4 regions of the Paenibacillus sp. TAB_01 genome follow, and region 1 is predicted to be linked to each of the others. Evidence: riboswitches for the same ligand, from Rfam matches in the RefSeq annotation. Region 1 holds a riboswitch; each other region holds the start of a gene.

Region 1 (4,273 bases):
CAGCAGACCCTGCCCCACTGAGCATACCTACAGCAATCCCTTGCAAAGCTCTCGCTACGAACAGCATCCATATCCCAGAGGAGCATGCAAACAATACGGAGGCCATTATCGAAGTCACGGATCCAGCCGCAATCAGTTTCTTTCTCCCATAGCGATCCGACGCCTTGCCAAACAACGCTAACGAAGGAATCAGCACCACGGCATAGGTAGCAAATATCAGCGTAAGGACGAGCGGCGAGAAGCCGTATCTCATCTGATATAATTGGTAAAGGGGCGAAGGAATATTAGTACTCATCATTAAAATCAACATTGAATAAAACACTAACCAGAACGATTTGGTCATATTCTACACCGACTCTCTATAGTAGTTGTTGTTGTACCCTTTTGATTGTACAAGCGGATCACTACCATGTGCATCGAAGTATGAAATGCATGACAATAGTTCTTTGCATCAGTTTAATTGAACAAAACCGCCCTTTAATAACATCAAAGAGGAACTGATCTCGCCACAGCTCCATATTAACGTAATCCTTTAGTTTAGAGGATTACAGTCTTTTTGCGTTATTAAATCTATGTATGCCAAATCCCTTTCTATAGGTCGAATGGAGACGGTACAAAATGGATTCGTACGAAAGATCAAGAATTAAAGACGAAGTTCGATACGAAGTCGAAAGTGAAGTTCGGGATGAAATAGCAGCAGAAGATAAGCAGAGGCGGCACCTCTTTCAAAGGTACTCGCCTTTGCAGCGTTCGCGGTAATCATTATTTATATTTTAGGCTTAATGTGTTTGGTTTTTTCGGAATCCGCTGTTTCAATCGTTGCCATTTCAGTTTTCTTTTACATTTTAAGCACATTAATTTATACCGTCTTATACGGCTGGTGGATACCCGAAAGATGGACGCGATCATGGATTGTAGTACGAATCCTTCTTGTTCCATAGACCGGAGCGATTACAATTGGCGGTGTGATTTTACTATTAAACTTCTTACTTACGATGTTCTTAAAGACAAACGGTTATTCCGGTATTCTTTGGTGAATTTGATGTGAATAAATACTTTCCTTCTTCGCAACTCGATTTTTCCCATATGCTTATTTCTCCAAAAATGCACCTCAACGGTTTATAATTCATGATGAAATGATTCATTTTCAGTCATGAAATGTCGAAAAATAAGACCAGAATCATTAAGGTGGTTTCGACAGAATATTGTTGGCATCGTATACTTTATATAGTTCAAATGGACTATGTAAGGGTAACGATTATAGCCAATCGATAATGACAAACCTTTCGAAAGAAAGGGATGCAAAGCTATGGATCGAAGGAGCATCCCTTTATGATCGCCAAGTTGCCGATTTGGGTGAGTATTTGCCATCATCCATTTCTGGGTTATTTTTTTATTGATAAAGGAGGAGAATCCAGCAGCAAAGATAATGATAGTTGACGATCAAGTCAGTATTAGAATGCTTTACCCAGCACTCTTAACTGCCTCAGGTCACGAGAAGCCGGGGGCAGTATTTCTGCAAAGATTATCGGAGGTCAGACAGGAGCAAACACAATACTTAAGGCAAATAAACTGGTAAGAGTAACAAAAATGTTTGCAGGTCGGGTTTGTGTTGGAAGATATTGTACGGAAATATATGAATTAATCGAAAACACGACCTTCGATGCAAATAATATTAAGAAGCTAGCATAATTCTTGGAGGTTATAAGATTGAAATACTAGGAAAAGCACCATTATTCAATAACCTCAGCGATCAGCAATTGCAAAGTATTTCAAGAGTCAGCAAGGTGAAAACATATAAAGCAGGGACGATCCTCTTTCGTGAGCACGAAATGGGATTGATTTTTTATATCGTGATCTCGGGCAGCGTGAAAATCTACACATCCAATCGTAACAGCGGCGAGGAAGAAATCTTGACGGTATTTGCTGCGGGTGAAGCGTTCGGAGAGCTATCATTGCTGGAAGGTAAACCGCGTTCGCGCCACTGCTCAAGCTATTGAAGATACACAGATCCTTTCATTATCGGCTCATGACTTTACCAATTTATTAAAAGATAACTTTGATATTAGCCTAAGCATATCAAAGAATTATGCGGTAGACTTCGTGAAACCAACCAAGAAGTCCAAGATCTTACATTTTTAGATGCAAAAGAACGAGTAGTCAAAAGCCTGGTGAAGCTCGCGATCAAGCATGGGAACCGAACCGGGAATATCAAAAAGTAAGCTGGAGAAAGCGGTGGTTGAATGAAAGAAAGTCACTCCAGTCAATACCAGTACGTTGGCTTCCGAATTAACAAAAATTTTTACAATAGGAACGGCGTTTTGGTTGTACCCAAGTTATCTGTACTTACACGTAGAGACATTCAATATTTATTGCACCAAGGTATAGCGATAAAAGAAGATGACGTAGAGCAAGCATCTATTCTTCATCTCGTCAATTCTGCAATTAATGAAATTAAAGTCGCGTTTGATAAGGTACGTTATTTAAAACATATACCATTAAATTATGTTCACGAAAAAATTATTCCCGTTGTTACAGTAATGAGTGAACATCCGGATCTGCATCATATTTTTACCCACCTAAAGCAACACGATGAATATACTTACAGGCATAGTATCGGGGTTGCAATTATATCCCAACTTATTGGTAGAGCGAGAGGCATACGAGCGCAAGAACTATTAGAGTTAACCATTGCAGGATTTTTACATGATATTGGAAAGGTAAAGATCCCTGATGAGATCATTAATAAACCGGAAAAACTAACCCCTGATGAGTTTCATCAAATAAACCAACATACAGTTTATGGTTTTGAAATAATGAGACGTACTGCCGGGATCACATGCAGACAAGCACTTGTCGCTCTACAGCATCATGAACGTGAGGATGGCAGCGGATATCCATACGGAGTGAACGGAACAATAATTTTATCTTTTATTTCTTCATCGTTCTTTAGAATGTCCGCCCAAGTCTCAAACGCGCTGTCTATTCTATCTTCTCTCGTTGGATTCAATGATATTTCCCCGATAAATGCCTTAAAATGGTCGTTTAATTTCACTAAATTACCTCCTGTTAGCTTGTTAGCACTCACTAGATTTCGTATAATCTATTACTTTTAGTGTCGCATAGTTTGGGAATGTAATCTGAAGAGCATACTAAGAGACGCTCTCGGAATAGTGACCATTAAAATAAATCAATTCAGATAGATCATTGATTTATCGCAAAGATAAACAATTTGCCTTTTCCTACTTCTGGACGCTCCCGCTTGGGCTACGCCCACAACTTTTATATCAATTCCCTCCTGTCTTAATCAATATTTTTTCCTACCGAAAAAGGAACGTATCGACCGACCGCATCTGGAACATGCAGGACAGCTTGCCCTCCGCTACATAAAATTGAAATGCATAGTGGCAAGGCGGCAGCGCCATCCGGTCCACCTCCGCCGGATTCCAGGCTACGACCAAATGTCTGCGGGAATCGGGATTATGCTTTATCTGCTCGACAACCTGGCTGATCTGGTCGATATGCCGGCCGTCCGGCGCGGGCCAAGAGCGCCACTGCGAGCCGTAGACCGGTCCCAGATCGCCGTTCTCATCCGCCCACTCGTCCCAGATGGTGACCCCATTGTCCTGCAAATAGCCGATGTTCGTATCCCCGCTCAAAAACCAGAGCAGCTCATGAAAGATCGACCGCACATGCAGCTTCTTCGTCGTCAGCAGAGGAAAGCCTTCCGCTAAGTCGACCCGAAGCTGGCGGCCGAAAACCGATATCGTGCCGGTTCCGGTGCGGTCCCCTTTTTGTACGCCATGGTCTAAAATATCCTGAAGCAAATCCAAATAAGCTTTCATTGTTCACCTCTAATAATAAATTTCTTCGCCGCGGCGTGTGAAATGAATAAATATCATTATATAACGAGTTTAGGTTTTTAACTATAGATTCATTCCCCTGCATGAAACCTGATATTCCCAGCATCGGGCAGTGCCGTTGCTCCGGCCGCCCGGTTCAATCGAGTGAAACGTGCTTTTGAAGGAGTTGAATAAATGCTCGTGCAGCGCCTCCGATATATTTACTTTTAAGGTAAATAATACCTACTTTCCTGCGCAGCGAGGGATTCGACAACGGAATCACCTTCAAATCCCGCGTATCGTATAACTCCAGCAAGGTCTTTGACAAAATGGACACTCCCGCTCCGGCCCCAATCAAGAGCAGCAAAGATTCGATGGTCGTGGTTTCAATCCGGGGATGTAATTGAAAGCCCTTAACCGAGCATACCGAA
Region 2 (4,273 bases), 690 kb from region 1:
TTCGCCAAGCTGGCGGGCGCTCGGGTCATCGCGCTCGATATGAATGAGGGCCGGCTTGAGTACTGCAGGGAATGGGCGCCTGCCGACTACACGGTGAATGTAAAGAACGATCCGTTGAAGGAAATCGAAGCGATCACCGGCGGTGATTTGCCGACGGTGGTATTCGATGCAACAGGCAATGCCAAATCGATGGAAAGCTCCTTCCAATATGTATCGCATGGCGGTCGGCTGGTTTTCGTAGGGCTGGTGAAGGCCGATCTATCCTTTCACGATCCGGAGTTCCACAAGCGTGAGCTTACCCTGATGAGCAGCCGGAATGCGACAATTGTTGATTTCGAGCATGTGATCGACAGTCTGCGCAGCGGACACATCGATACGGATTCATTTATTACCCACCGCGTCGGCTTCGAGGACATGATCGGCTCGTATGAAGCCTGGCTGAAGCCGGAAACCGGAGTCATCAAAGCGATGGTGGAGCTGTAAAAGCACGCATCCGCATCAGTATCAGCATCAGTATATGGCGGCGGCCATTTCAAGCTGCGAGCCGGCCGGGCGGTGAAGCCCTTCCGGCTTGCGGCTTTGTTTGCATGCCCTCTCATAAACCGAAGCCTCTGCAGCAAGATTAAAGCCTGCGGCTCGGAGTATGGTACAATGAATTTATTCCTATTAAACTTATCAGGTTCATCGTAATTACTCATTTAATTGAGAGGGAGTGGTACTGTATGAGTACACATGAGGCGGAAATGATTCAGGAGCCTTTCATTCGGGAAGCGGGGCAGCTGCCGTCGGGAGAACCGCTTTATATCCGCGGAGAGATCGTGACCCTTGCCGGCTCGGGAGAAGCATCGGGAGCTGTACGCCGGCCGGTGCTGGTCATCTGCCACGGCTTTAAGGGTTTTAAGGATTGGGGATTCTTTCCGTATGCCACCCGGCGGTTTGCGGAGGCGGGCTTTTATACGGTCACGTTTAATTTTTCCTGCAACGGCGTCGCCGAAACGGATTTCGATGAGCTGGACAAGTTCGCGCTGAATACTTATTCGCGGGAGCAGCAGGATCTTACATATCTGCTTCACGCCCTAGGCATCGGGGAGCTGCCTCGTTCCGAGCAGGCTGATGCCGGGAAGATATGCTTGCTCGGCCACAGCCGCGGAGGGGGCAGCAGCATCGTTTATGCCGCGGACCATCCCAATGAGATTAGCGCCGTGGTAACCTGGAACGGCATCGCCAAAGCGGATTTGTTCGACGATGCGTTCAAGGAGCAGATAGCCGAACAGGGCGTTGCCTATGTAGCGAATGCAAGGACCGGACAGCAGATGCCGATTCGCGCTTCCTTCTACGAGGACTTGAAGGAGCAGGGCGAGCGGTTCGATATCGTCAAGCGGCTCGCCGGGCTGGAGCTTCCCGTGCTGCAGGTGCAGGGAGACCAGGATTCGCCCCGCTTGCGGGAAGGCTTTGAAGCGCTGCGCCTGGGAGCGCCGCAGCACGGCATCGCCTTGATCCAGGCGGGAAACCATACCTTCGGGGCGGTACACCCGTTTGCTTCGACAACACCGCAGCTGGAGGAAGCGATCCGCGTGACGCTGGAATTTTTGAAGCGCAGCTAGAACCGGAAGGTCGCCGCTCGAGTCATGCATCCGGGACTCCGCAGACAGGTATCCGGACGGAAGAGCTATGTGAAGCGGTAAGGATGGCGCGACCTCCGATGGATATCCTTGGGCGGATAGTCACGCATTTTACGTACGGTCGGCGTGAAAATCAGTACTATTTTATCAGATTGTGTGGTACAATGGTTCCGAACTTTATTATTCCAATGTGAGAAATCGATAATGGCAAACCTGTTGAAAGGCAGGGACGCAAAGCTGCGGGCCTAAGGGGGCAATCCCTACGGCAGCCGAGCCGCCGAAAGCTGCGCTCATATTCTAGGTTAGCTAGAACAGGACTGCTCATTTCGGGCAGTCCTTTTTTTGATATACATTTATTTTGCAAAGGGGTTGTATGATGTGCAGGCCAGTCTGGTCAATCCGTTCCTGTCTTCCTCGATTCATGTTATCGAGACCTTGATTCAAATCAAACCTTCGGTCGGTCAATTAAGCGTTCAAAAGATCGACTATCTCCACCATTATATATGGTTCAAAATCGGTATTATCGGTTCCTTGAACAAGGATATTTTGTTCGGTTTTCCGGAAACCGTCGCTTTCCGGATGGTGTCGGGCATGATGGGCGGATATCCTATAACGGAATTCGACGAAATGTGTCAGAGCGCCGTAGGGGAGCTTGGCAATATGATTAGCGGGAATGCCAGCGCGATCTTGTATCAGCAGGGCATCGAGGTGGACATTACGCCGCCCCATCTGGTTCAACAGACAGGGTATACCTGGGGGGAAAAGGTATTCAGCATCCCGCTGACGATTGACACCATCGGACAATTTCACATCTACATTTCGACATAAAACGCGCTTCTCATAGGCCGTAAGTTTGAGTAAAACAAGCATAGTAGAGCATTGTTCCCAGTATTCGGATATGCTATGTTTAAAAACAGAGATATGCATCCTATTTACGGGCAGGTTTTTAGCGATGAAGATAGAGCCACGACTGATGGAACTCAGGGACAACAAAGCGAATTTGATCAATTATTGGATTGAACAATTCAATGATCAGTTTGTGGATAGATTTGAATACGGCATTTTATACAAACAGGGCGAGGCTTTGTTCGAATTCTTTATCGATCTGCTTAAGCCGGCGGAGGAACATCCGATCCAGTGGAAGGTCGATGAATGGTGCAGGATTTATAATGAGATGAATGTACATATCATTCATATTATTACCGGCGCGCACTTGTGGAGAAAGACGTTCCTGGAAGCGGGAAGCGATCTGGTGTCGCTTGAGCTGTACCGGGAGATCAGCTACCGGATCGACCAGTTCGAGCGGGTGCTGTGCGAGTGCTACTGGAACCAGGCCGTATCCGCGATGCGGGAGAAGGATCAGGCCATTCACGCTCTGCATGACGACCGGATTAACCTGGTCGGGAAAATGGCGGCCAGCATGGCGCATGAAATCCGCAACCCTTTGACAGCGATTAAAGGCTTCCTGAAGCTGCTCAGTACGGGAATCCAGCATGCCGATTCGAATAAAGGGCAGACCTATATTCAATACATAGAAAATGAACTGAACCACATTCATATGCAGGTGACCGGGTTCTTAAGCTTCTCCAAGCGGCCTATTATGGAAGAGGAGCTAGCCGTGCTTCCGCTCAAGCCGACGCTGGAATACAGCTTATCCCTTCTGGGACCGCGATTGATTAATGAGAATGTCGAGCTGACCGTTTCCGTTCCCTCGGATCTGTACGTCCGGGTACAGAAGCTGGCGTTTCAGCAGGTGCTGTCCAATTTGATTAATAATGGCATCGATGCCCTTTCCGATATGAAGAGCAATAAAAAAATGCACATTTCATGCTTCGAGGATCAGCAGCAGGTGCATATTCATATCAGCAATAACGGTCCGCGGATTCCGGAAAGCATTTCCGGCACGATCTTCGCCCCGTTCGTCACGAACAAATCGGACGGGACCGGTCTGGGCCTTGCCATCTGCAAGCAGATCATGACCAAAAACAACGGCGACATCACATTTACGAGCAACGAGCATGCTACGACATTTATGCTCTCCTTCGAAAAAAACGCGTCCTGAGGCACGAGACAGGCGTCGCTTGCACATCGAAGGACAGGAACATGAGCAGGAGACGGGCGGTACGGCCGGCGCATGAAAATATAAAAAGTTAGAAGCCATGCCTTCCGATAAAGGGAAAGCATGGCTTCTTTTTTTCATCAGCAGGCGGACCGGGAGGCCGCTTATCCTTTGCACAGCTTGCCTGCGACCGATTCGATCGTGTCGCAGAGCGGAGGGTAAGGCTCGCTCAGGCTTTGCAGGTAGGTGTACATGCCTTGAATAATGACATCGTTAGGATGATCCTTAGCGAATTCGGCATCGAGAGCCTGGAGAGCCAGCAGCATGGACTGCGAGGCTTGAGGATCCGTTACATGATCTCTAACCGCCTGCTTCACCTGCTCCATGAAGGTGTGCAGAGATGCGTCTTCCGTCAAGGCTGCGGGCTGCTGGAAGATGTAGGACGCCTCAAGCAGCGGACCTTGTTTTTTGCTCAGAATGCCTTGAGCGAGATCATCCAGCCGTTCGACCAGATAGACGGAAAGCTGTTCAATATCAAGCGGATGATGGTAGCAAATATAGTAGAAGAAGTACTCCTTCAGCATGCCGTTCA
Region 3 (4,273 bases), 3.1 Mb from region 1:
GCTCTTATTATGACGCTTTCATTGCGCATGATGGCCGATTCCGTAATTTCCACTTCCAGCATCGCAGGCTCAAGCCCCGCTTCCTTCAGAATTTGTTCGATGTTACGGACAAATTGCTTTTGCAAAAATTGCAGCGACGAGAATCGTACAGCCATTCGCGGTAAAGGCAGCCCTGACATCCGCCACAATTGAATTTGCTTGCAGGCGGTCCGCAGAACCCATTCGCCGATAGCCGCAATCTGCCCCGTCTCTTCGGCCAGCGGGAGGAACTCGGAGGGCTGCAGCGTTCCCCAGTTAGGATGATTCCAACGAATCACAGCTTCCGTACACGTAATTTCTCCCGAATTCACATCGATTCGAGGCTGGTACAGAAGCGTAAACTCACCGTGTTCCATCGCTTTCCTCAAATCATTTTGCAGCATAAAGGTCCGGTAGGAACGGATATTCATCCCCGAGTGATAAATCTGAAATTTGTTCTTCCCCTGCTCTTTAGCCCGGTAGAGCGCCGCATCCGCGTTTTTCAACAGGGCGGGCGCATCCTTTCCATCGTAAGGATAGACACTGATGCCAATACTGGCTGTCACGTATAATTCGAAATCTTCAATATAAAACGGTTTTTTCAGCTGCTCCAGCACGTCTTCCGCAATATCGAGCGCATCCTCCCGATTCGTATCCTGGAGCACCATATTGAATTCATCCCCGCCGATTCTTGCAACGAAATGGACGTTATCCGTGCAGGAAACCAGCCTTCGCGCCACTTCCTGAAGCAGCTTGTCACCTATCAAGTGACCCAGCGAATCATTGATATATTTAAACCTGTCCAAATCCAGATACATCATGACCAACAGCTGATTCTCCTGCTTGGCCTGGTTTAACATCAAGTTTAAGCGGTCGTTGAACATTCTTCGGTTCGGCAGGTTGGTCAAGCCGTCGTGGTACGCCATGTGCGTGATCAATTGCTGGGACTGTCTTTTCTTCGTCACATCCCTGATCGTACATGCGATAATATTCTTATTCTCCACGAACGTGCTGCCGATCTGGAACTCTACGGGAAACGTACTCCCGTCTTTGCGGACAGCATTCACCTCATGAATCCCTTCTTCCGCACCATACAATGCATCATCCCATTTGCCTGGAAGGAACCGTTGAGCTTGCGGAAAAGGAAACAGGATGTCCATATTTCTGCCCACAATTTCGCTGTTCTCGTATCCGAACATTTTATGTACAGCCGGGTTGACCTTCAATATAAACCCATCCTGGTTAAGAATGAGCATTGAATCAATCGAGGTTTCGCTGATAACGTTCGTCAAAGCCTGCGATTTGCGCAGCTCGGATGTGATCTCGGACAGTTCCTTATTCGCAGCCTCCAGTTCCTTGGTCTTTTGCATAAGCATTTCCGTTTGTTGGAGAAGCTTACGGTTCGTCTTGTAAATATTGACAAACCCTTGAACCTTAGCCTTCAACGTATTCGGGTCGAACGGTTTGAGAATATATTCGATGGCCCCAATAAAATAACCGGTATACACATGATGTTCATCCATGTAGTTCGCCGTAACGAAAATAATCGGTATATTTTTGGATTTTTCCCGCGACTTAATGATTCTGGCCGTTTCAAAGCCATCCAGCCCGGGCATTTGAACATCTAATAAAATCGTTGCGAAATCGTATTTCAGCAAATATTTTAAAGCTTCTTCTCCGGAATGGGCTTTGACCAGGTTGTAATCGTCACGCTCAATGACCGCTTCGAGCGCCAACAAATTTTCAGCCTGATCATCGACCAGCAAGATGTTCACTTTGCCCTCGTTCATCAACTATACTCACTCCCCAATCCTAAAAGAAAACAGCCCTCTGAAAAGGAGACCGCTGAAAAAGTCTCGCTGCAAGTGCGAACCGTTCTTACGATCGCTGTTGTCCTCGAATTTCTTTAATTTCCCCGCTTTTAGCGGTTGAAACCCAGGGACAAAGGCGAACGCTTGCGCTTCTACAGAACGATTCCGCACTCTCCGCTCGTTTTTCAGCGGCCCTCTGAAAAGAACAGGCTGTTTCTCTTTCCTTCGGCAACCTGGCCGTCATAGCTTTTCATGCCTTAGACCCTCGGCTTTGCGTCTCCAGCTTTCGCTGGATTTGCCTTTTTCCATTGCGGTTAAGAATCGAAAGGAGTCCATTCTTATCCTATACAGGCTTGCCTTCATACTGTAGAATGAGAGAAAGCATGCGAAACCTCAAAAAAGTATGCGTTTCGAGTACTTTTTCATTGTAAACGATTTTAAAAATTTCTTCAATTGTCTATTGTTAGGAGTTGGCATCATGCCTGATGGCTTTGGGATTCGCTTAAAACAGCTCCGTATCCTGCGCGGCTTTACGATGGAGGAGCTTGGAAAAGAAATAGGAGTAGCTAAGACGACGATTTCCGGATATGAGCATGGGAACCGGGAACCGCAGCTCAAGATCATTTATAAGCTGGCAACCACTCTGAATACGACAGCGGATTATTTGCTGGGTCTCAGCGCACTGGCAGAGCCTCATCCGCTGCTCGAGAACAAGGAGTTATCAGCTTCCGCCCGAAACTTGCATTGGGATGGCCATATTTTAACGGAGGAGGATTTGCTGCCCATCCATGAGCTTCTGGAGAAGATCGTTAAGGAGCGGTTGCAGCAGCCTCACAAAGCTAAAGAACGATAATGGAAAGGAGTGTCGTGCCAGGTGGAAGAAATCGTCGAGTCCTTCATCAAATTTAAAATGACCAAAGAGATTCGGCAGCTGCTTAATCATATTTCATCAAGCTACAGCAAAGAAATGAATTTGTCTCAAGTCTTTCTTGAACTGCTGCAGGAAGATCTTATCGGAAGCTCCGAGCTCATCGCTATCCGCTCCACCATGATGATGAACCGGTATATGGCACTCGTGAGGCAAGAATTCCCTGCCTTTATGCACTCCATTTATTTATATGAACATGAGCGGCAGCGGCTTTGGAACAGCAGTGTTGCGGATGTGCCGATGGTCTACAATGAATATACCAACGGACTCTGCGTCAAAAATGATGTATTAAACGGTTCCCGTGTTCCGCTCTATGTAGGCGATGTTCTTGTAGTTGATCATGTGGAACGGTCCGAGCATTATATATGCGACAACCACCGGGCCCAGCTGCTGAAAGCGGGGATTCAGGCCTTCTGCAGTATTCCGCTGATGCATAACGGCCATTCATTCGGACATAAAGTGATGTACGCCAGAGACAAGCGGGTTTTCTCTGAACAAGAGGTTACACGTTATCGGGCATGCGCTCACCTGATTGAGAAAGAGCTTGTATCCATGAAACACGCCCTGCTCGAGCAAATCCATCCGGGGAAAATATCTTGACCTCCTAGCCCGCCGTGCTGTGTACGCCTTTCCGTCCCGAGGAGCTCCCCGGGCAAAGGCTGCATTGATCAGGCAGGCGTATTGTTGACGGGTACAAGCTGAGTCCCATCTGTGCGGAACCGTGAGAGCAGCAGCTCCATACAAGGTGTGTGCCGCAGCACAAGGTATCCGCCATCATTTCATCGTGTTCAAAGGAAGCTTGAAATAGAAACAATAAGAAACAATTAAAATTGCGGATAGGCCGAGTGCAAGCAAAGGCTGTTTATAATGGGTGCGGAGCAGGATATACATGATCACGTTGAACACGGCGAACCAGCCGTAATTCCAGCCATGTTCATAAGAAATGCCGGAAAAGAAGTGAGCAATCAGCTCAATCAGCGAATTCATCATCGCCCATACAAGAATATAAAGAATCTGCTTATGCAGCCCTTTTGCCGGAAAATGAGTGAGGTAAAGTAGGACAACCGCTGGAAAGTTAATGAAATCTATCCCCAGCGTTATGAGGGTGTGGCTCGAATAAATCCCCTTATCAAAGGAAGTGGGGTTGAATTTCCACATCGTATAGTTATAGGTTAAGAAATTATACATGAGGTCGCCGACGATCATATACAGCATGGTTGGATAGTATTGACGCCAATTGCGCCAGTCCCCCCACTTCCACGCCGCCGAAAGAAATAAGACATGCAGCAGGATTCGCACGTTAACCGCCTCCCCTTAGGTTCGAACCCTAATCAGGGCTTGCCGCACGCAGACCGGAGGTTCGATTAACGTTATCATTTCCATTTAATGTAATATTTAACCAAAATTAATGTATTCTAGCCTAACCGCCAGGTATCAACCCTCGTCAAATGGACACTCCAGTAGAGTTATTTCTCTCGTAATAGGATTTAATTCAACTTTGCTTCCGATCGGCAGA
Region 4 (4,273 bases), 4.7 Mb from region 1:
AAAATATGAAGGCAACACGGGGCTGTACCCTTCCGAATCGCTTGCCCGTCTGGCAGGCGTACGGAAGCTGCTGCTGAAGGCACAGAGCGAGAACCCGAGCGGTTCCTTCAAAGACAACGGGATGACAGTGGCGGTATCCCACGGGCGCTCGCTCGGCTATAAGCGGTTTACCTGCACCTCCACGGGCAATACCTCCGCCTCGCTTGCCATGTATGCGGCCATTGGTGGCTGCTCTTCGCACGTTTTCCTGCCCGGCCGTCATATTTCGCCGAACAAGGTTCGCCAGACGGCGGCATACGGCGCCGAGCTGATCCGGTTCGACGGCACCTATGACGACGGCATCCGCTTTAGCGAGCGGTACAGCGAGCGGCTGGGGCTCTACGTCTGCAATTCCATCAATCCATTCCGGATCGAAGGGCAAAAAAGCATCGTTTACGAAATCGCCCACCAGCTCGGCTGGCAGCTGCCGGATTGGATCGTCCTGCCGGGCGGTGCTTTAAGCAACGCTGCGGCCTTAGGCAAAGGGCTGCTTGAGTTGAAGCAGCTCGGCTTCATCGACAAGCTGCCGCGGGTTGCAATTGTCCAGGCCGAAGGCGCGAGCCCGTTTCACCGGATGGTGGCGGGAGGCCGAAGCGTCCTGACGCCCGAAGCGAATCCGCACACTGTGGCTTTCGCTTTGAATATCGGCAATCCGCCCAGCTGGAAAAAAGCGCTGCGCTCCGTCATCGGCGGGCTGAATGGCGTCACCGCCGCGGTTTCCGATGCGGAGATCATGGAAGCGAAGGCGCTTATCGACCGGAGCGGCATCGGCTGCGAGCCGGCTTCGGCGGCTTCCTTAGCAGGGCTGAAACAGCTGGCAGACAGAGGAATTGTCGATGCGGAGGAAACGGCGGTGTGCATTCTGACGGGACATTTGCTGAAAGATACGGAGGCGGTCTCTTATCAGGAGAATTTGGCCGCAGCCGATTTGACATGGGAGTCCGTCAACGGGTTGCTTTCCCGCGGTTGATTCTTTACAATAAGGAGAAAACCACAAGTGGGAGATGTTATACTGATGAATTGCAAAATTTCTCGCAACGCGGCAAAAATGCTGCTTGCTGAACTAGAAAAAGAAGAGAATAAAGAATTAAAGCTTCGCGTATACGTTACGCACAGCCATGGCGATCACGCCCATTACGGTATGAGCCTTGATACTCCTACCGACAAGGACGAAGTTGTTTCGACGGACAAGAACATCGACGTTATTTTGCAAAAGGACGAGCCTCTGCTGGACGGCGTGCGGATCGACTACTTCTTCACTCCTGAAGAAGGCTTTGCAGTGACGAATCCAAGCAAAGGGAACCACGGCGACCACTAGGCCGTATGCTTCGATGGACGGAAGGCGGGACTGGCCTGCGCTCTATGCGGGCGGCCGTCCTCCATGCCGTACCGCCCGTAGGTAAGTAAGGCAGCTTCCGTTTCAATGGAGAGCTGATGTGGCAGGAAAGGAATTGTAAGTCATGGCGAACGATATTCGCGTCTGCGATAAATGCAAGCATATGAAGATGAAAACTGCGCTGCCGAAGCTTCAGAAGCTGGCGCCCGAGGCCGAGATTAAGGTAGGCTGCAAGTCATATTGCGGACCTTGCTCGCGGTTTGCATTCATTTATATTAATGGACGGTATGTTACAGGAGCGACAGAAGACGAAGCGATTGAGAAAGCGCGGAAATATGTAAAGAAATAAGACGTTCGGCTGAAAAGCCGGACGTTCTTTTTTGGAGCACATAAGTGAGGTCCCGGTCAAACGGAGCTAAGAGGCGCTGACGCGCGCGAGCCCGGATGCTCGTGCCGGTCACTGCATAGCGGGAGGGCGGGGCCGGCTCGCCGCAGCCATCTTTGTAGGCCTTTGGCCGGGGCTGATGCTGAGCCGTTGGAAAGGGGCGCCGAGGTTTGTTCCTGGACCGGACTTCTGCTGCCGGGAGCCTGAATTAATTGGAGAAATTAGCAGCTTTATCTTAAAATAGGGCTTTGGGGCGTGGAAAACGAATAAAAATAGGTACAAAGATATATGTATTCGCCAGGGACTATCTTATATGCTAAAGTTGTCGTAATTTGTAGTACAAATTTACTTCAACTGCCCGATAAATGGCAAAGCAAGCGAAAGCTTGTGACGCAAAGCTACAGGGGCGAAGGATGCTTGAAGCGTCCCGCCAGCCAGCTGCCGAAGGAATTGGTGATGCGTTATAGATGCTTGCGGACTCCTGCCTGGGCAAAGGGAGTCCTATTCTTTTTTTACGGGAGAGGAGGAACGGTGATTTGGGGAATGAGGAGAAGAGCGTGATGACAAGGGAAGGGTTTTATGCGGTGATCGGCAAAGATATGCTGGGCGTTTATTTGTCCAGCGACGGACCTAAAATGTTCGTAAACAAGGAAGTGTTCGATTTAAAGGGCACCTTGCTGGGATGTGGAAATGGTGATGGGAAAGCGAAGCCATTTGATCACCTTTTATTGGCGCGGGGAAGTGAAGTTTTCGCTGCGCAGCGAGATGGAGAACGATCTGTTTCTAAGCTTGTACGATTATTTAAGCTGCCGCTCTGAGGTTAAGCGCTTGGCCTAGTTCCTCGGGCGGATCGGGTAGGAAGCAAGGCCATTCATTGAAAAAGCATGCGGCTGCAGTTCCCGCGTAGGGGCTGCGGCAGCATGTTTTTTTCTTGCTGCCGTCTTTACTGCCTTTTTTGTGAAAATTTTACACAAATGAAGGAATTTTGTGGAATCCATAGAATTACCAGAGGTTATGCCTACGTACATAGAACAGGAGACCTATATGGACAAACGACAACGACCTTCCCTCGCTTTACAAGCAATTATTCTTTCCGCGCTGCTTGCCGCTCCGATAAGCGCCGTGATCCCTGCTTCCGTGCAGGCGGAGAGCTTGCAGTTAGTGCCCGATACCCAGCTGGAGACAGCGATTCGAAAGCAATTGAAGAAGCCGGCGGGCGAGCTGACTCCCGAGGATCTGGAGCGGATGAGCACCCTGGTTTGGATCGGAACCAAGGGCAAGAACGGCATCGGCGAATTGACCGGTTTGCAGTATGCCTCGGCATTGAGCAAGCTGATCCTGCGAAACAATCAAATCACGGATGTATATCCTCTCAGCGGGCTGAAGAAGCTTACAGCGCTCGACCTGACCGGCAACCGGATCGAAGATATCCGGACGCTGAGCGAACTGCCGAGGCTGCATATGTTATTTCTCGACGGAAATCCGGTTCATGACCCGAAGGGCTTATGGCAGCTGACCGGGCTGGAGCAGCTGTTTATTTCGCAGGCAGGCATCACGGATTTGTCCGGGATAGAAGGAATGGAGAAGCTGAAAGTGCTCGACTTGTCCTCCAATCCGCTTCAGGAGCTGGGAGGCTTATCCAAGCTGACCGGGCTGGAGCATTTGTTTCTCAACCAGACAGGGTTGACGGAGATCGGGGCGCTTCGTTCCATGACAGGCTTGAAGACGCTCTATTTAAAAAATAATCAAATCTCCGATTTAACGGCTTTAACCGCTCTTCCCCGGCTTCGCGAGGTTTATTTGGAAGGCAACCCGCTGACACCGGCTGCGGCCGATGTCCTTAGAGAGCTGCAGGGAAGGGGAGTCGAGATCAGCTATGATACCGACAAGCTGCCGGGCTTTGAGCTGCCGATTACGGTCTCTGTCGACGATGAGAGAATCCGCTTCGAGCAGCCTCCGCTGAATGAGGAGGGAACGGTGCTCGTGCCTTTCCGGCCTGTTTTTGAGAAGCTTGGGCTTCAGATTGCCTGGGATGAACAGAAGCAGCAGGTGACAGGGAAGAAGGAAGGCTTGGAAATCGTTCTTTCGATTGGAGCAAACGAGGCTCTGGTCAACGGAACCCCAGTACAGCTGAGCGCAGCTCCGAGCTTAAGGGAAGGGACAACCTTCGTGCCGCTTCGTTTTGTAGGCGAGGCTTCACAGAAGCAGGTGTACTGGAACAAGGAGAAGCTCGCCGTTTACCTGGTGACGCCTGTGACGGACGGGATCGGGAAAGCTTACGATGCGTCGGGAAGCTTGCTTTACGCGGGGAGCTTCCGCAACGGCAAATATGACGGACAGGGCACTTCTTATAACCTGAACGGAGATGTGGAATATGAAGGCGGCTGGAAAAACGGCAGCAAGGAAGGCCGCGGCAAGCTGTACGATCTGCAGGGCAGGCTCCTGCAAGCAGGTCAGTTCTCCCATAACGTACTGGAAGGCTTCGGCAAAATCTATTGGGCGGACGGGAGCAA

What was found. A riboswitch is a leader RNA that binds a small molecule or an ion and turns the genes downstream of it on or off. The one in region 1 is predicted to bind cyclic di-GMP.
Region 2: another riboswitch for cyclic di-GMP. It lies ahead of ACHHV8_RS04915 (chemotaxis protein CheX); the one in region 1 lies ahead of ACHHV8_RS01495 (cyclic nucleotide-binding domain-containing protein).
Region 3: another riboswitch for cyclic di-GMP. It lies ahead of ACHHV8_RS16340 (EAL domain-containing protein); the one in region 1 lies ahead of ACHHV8_RS01495 (cyclic nucleotide-binding domain-containing protein).
Region 4: another riboswitch for cyclic di-GMP. It lies ahead of ACHHV8_RS24325 (hypothetical protein); the one in region 1 lies ahead of ACHHV8_RS01495 (cyclic nucleotide-binding domain-containing protein).

What each region holds. Positions count from the first base shown of each region.
Region 1 covers NZ_JBIFNP010000001.1:308,615-312,887, reverse strand. The annotation lists gene ACHHV8_RS01500 (MFS transporter) at 1-343, opposite strand, end outside; cyclic di-GMP riboswitch class I at 1,267-1,352, shown strand; gene ACHHV8_RS01495 (cyclic nucleotide-binding domain-containing protein) at 1,788-2,000, shown strand; gene ACHHV8_RS01490 (HD domain-containing phosphohydrolase) at 2,244-3,116, shown strand; partial or broken gene thyA (thymidylate synthase) at 3,330-3,845, opposite strand; gene ACHHV8_RS01480 (LysR family transcriptional regulator) at 4,000-4,273, opposite strand, start outside.
Region 2 covers NZ_JBIFNP010000001.1:999,368-1,003,640, forward strand. The annotation lists gene ACHHV8_RS04905 (zinc-binding alcohol dehydrogenase family protein) at 1-483, shown strand, start outside; gene ACHHV8_RS04910 (alpha/beta hydrolase family protein) at 723-1,604, shown strand; cyclic di-GMP riboswitch class I at 1,819-1,904, shown strand; gene ACHHV8_RS04915 (chemotaxis protein CheX) at 2,001-2,450, shown strand; gene ACHHV8_RS04920 (sensor histidine kinase) at 2,575-3,684, shown strand; gene ACHHV8_RS04925 (TetR/AcrR family transcriptional regulator) at 3,846-4,273, opposite strand, start outside.
Region 3 covers NZ_JBIFNP010000001.1:3,396,761-3,401,033, forward strand. The annotation lists gene ACHHV8_RS16340 (EAL domain-containing protein) at 1-1,808, opposite strand, end outside; cyclic di-GMP riboswitch class I at 2,054-2,139, opposite strand; gene ACHHV8_RS16345 (helix-turn-helix domain-containing protein) at 2,308-2,682, shown strand; gene ACHHV8_RS16350 (GAF domain-containing protein) at 2,704-3,357, shown strand; gene ACHHV8_RS16355 (CBO0543 family protein) at 3,532-4,056, opposite strand; gene ACHHV8_RS16360 (S66 family peptidase) at 4,192-4,273, opposite strand, start outside.
Region 4 covers NZ_JBIFNP010000001.1:5,003,833-5,008,105, reverse strand. The annotation lists gene thrC (threonine synthase) at 1-1,009, shown strand, start outside; gene ACHHV8_RS24335 (iron-sulfur cluster assembly accessory protein) at 1,055-1,357, shown strand; gene ACHHV8_RS24330 (YuzB family protein) at 1,500-1,724, shown strand; cyclic di-GMP riboswitch class I at 2,118-2,206, shown strand; gene ACHHV8_RS24325 (hypothetical protein) at 2,297-2,578, shown strand; gene ACHHV8_RS24320 (leucine-rich repeat domain-containing protein) at 2,805-4,273, shown strand, end outside.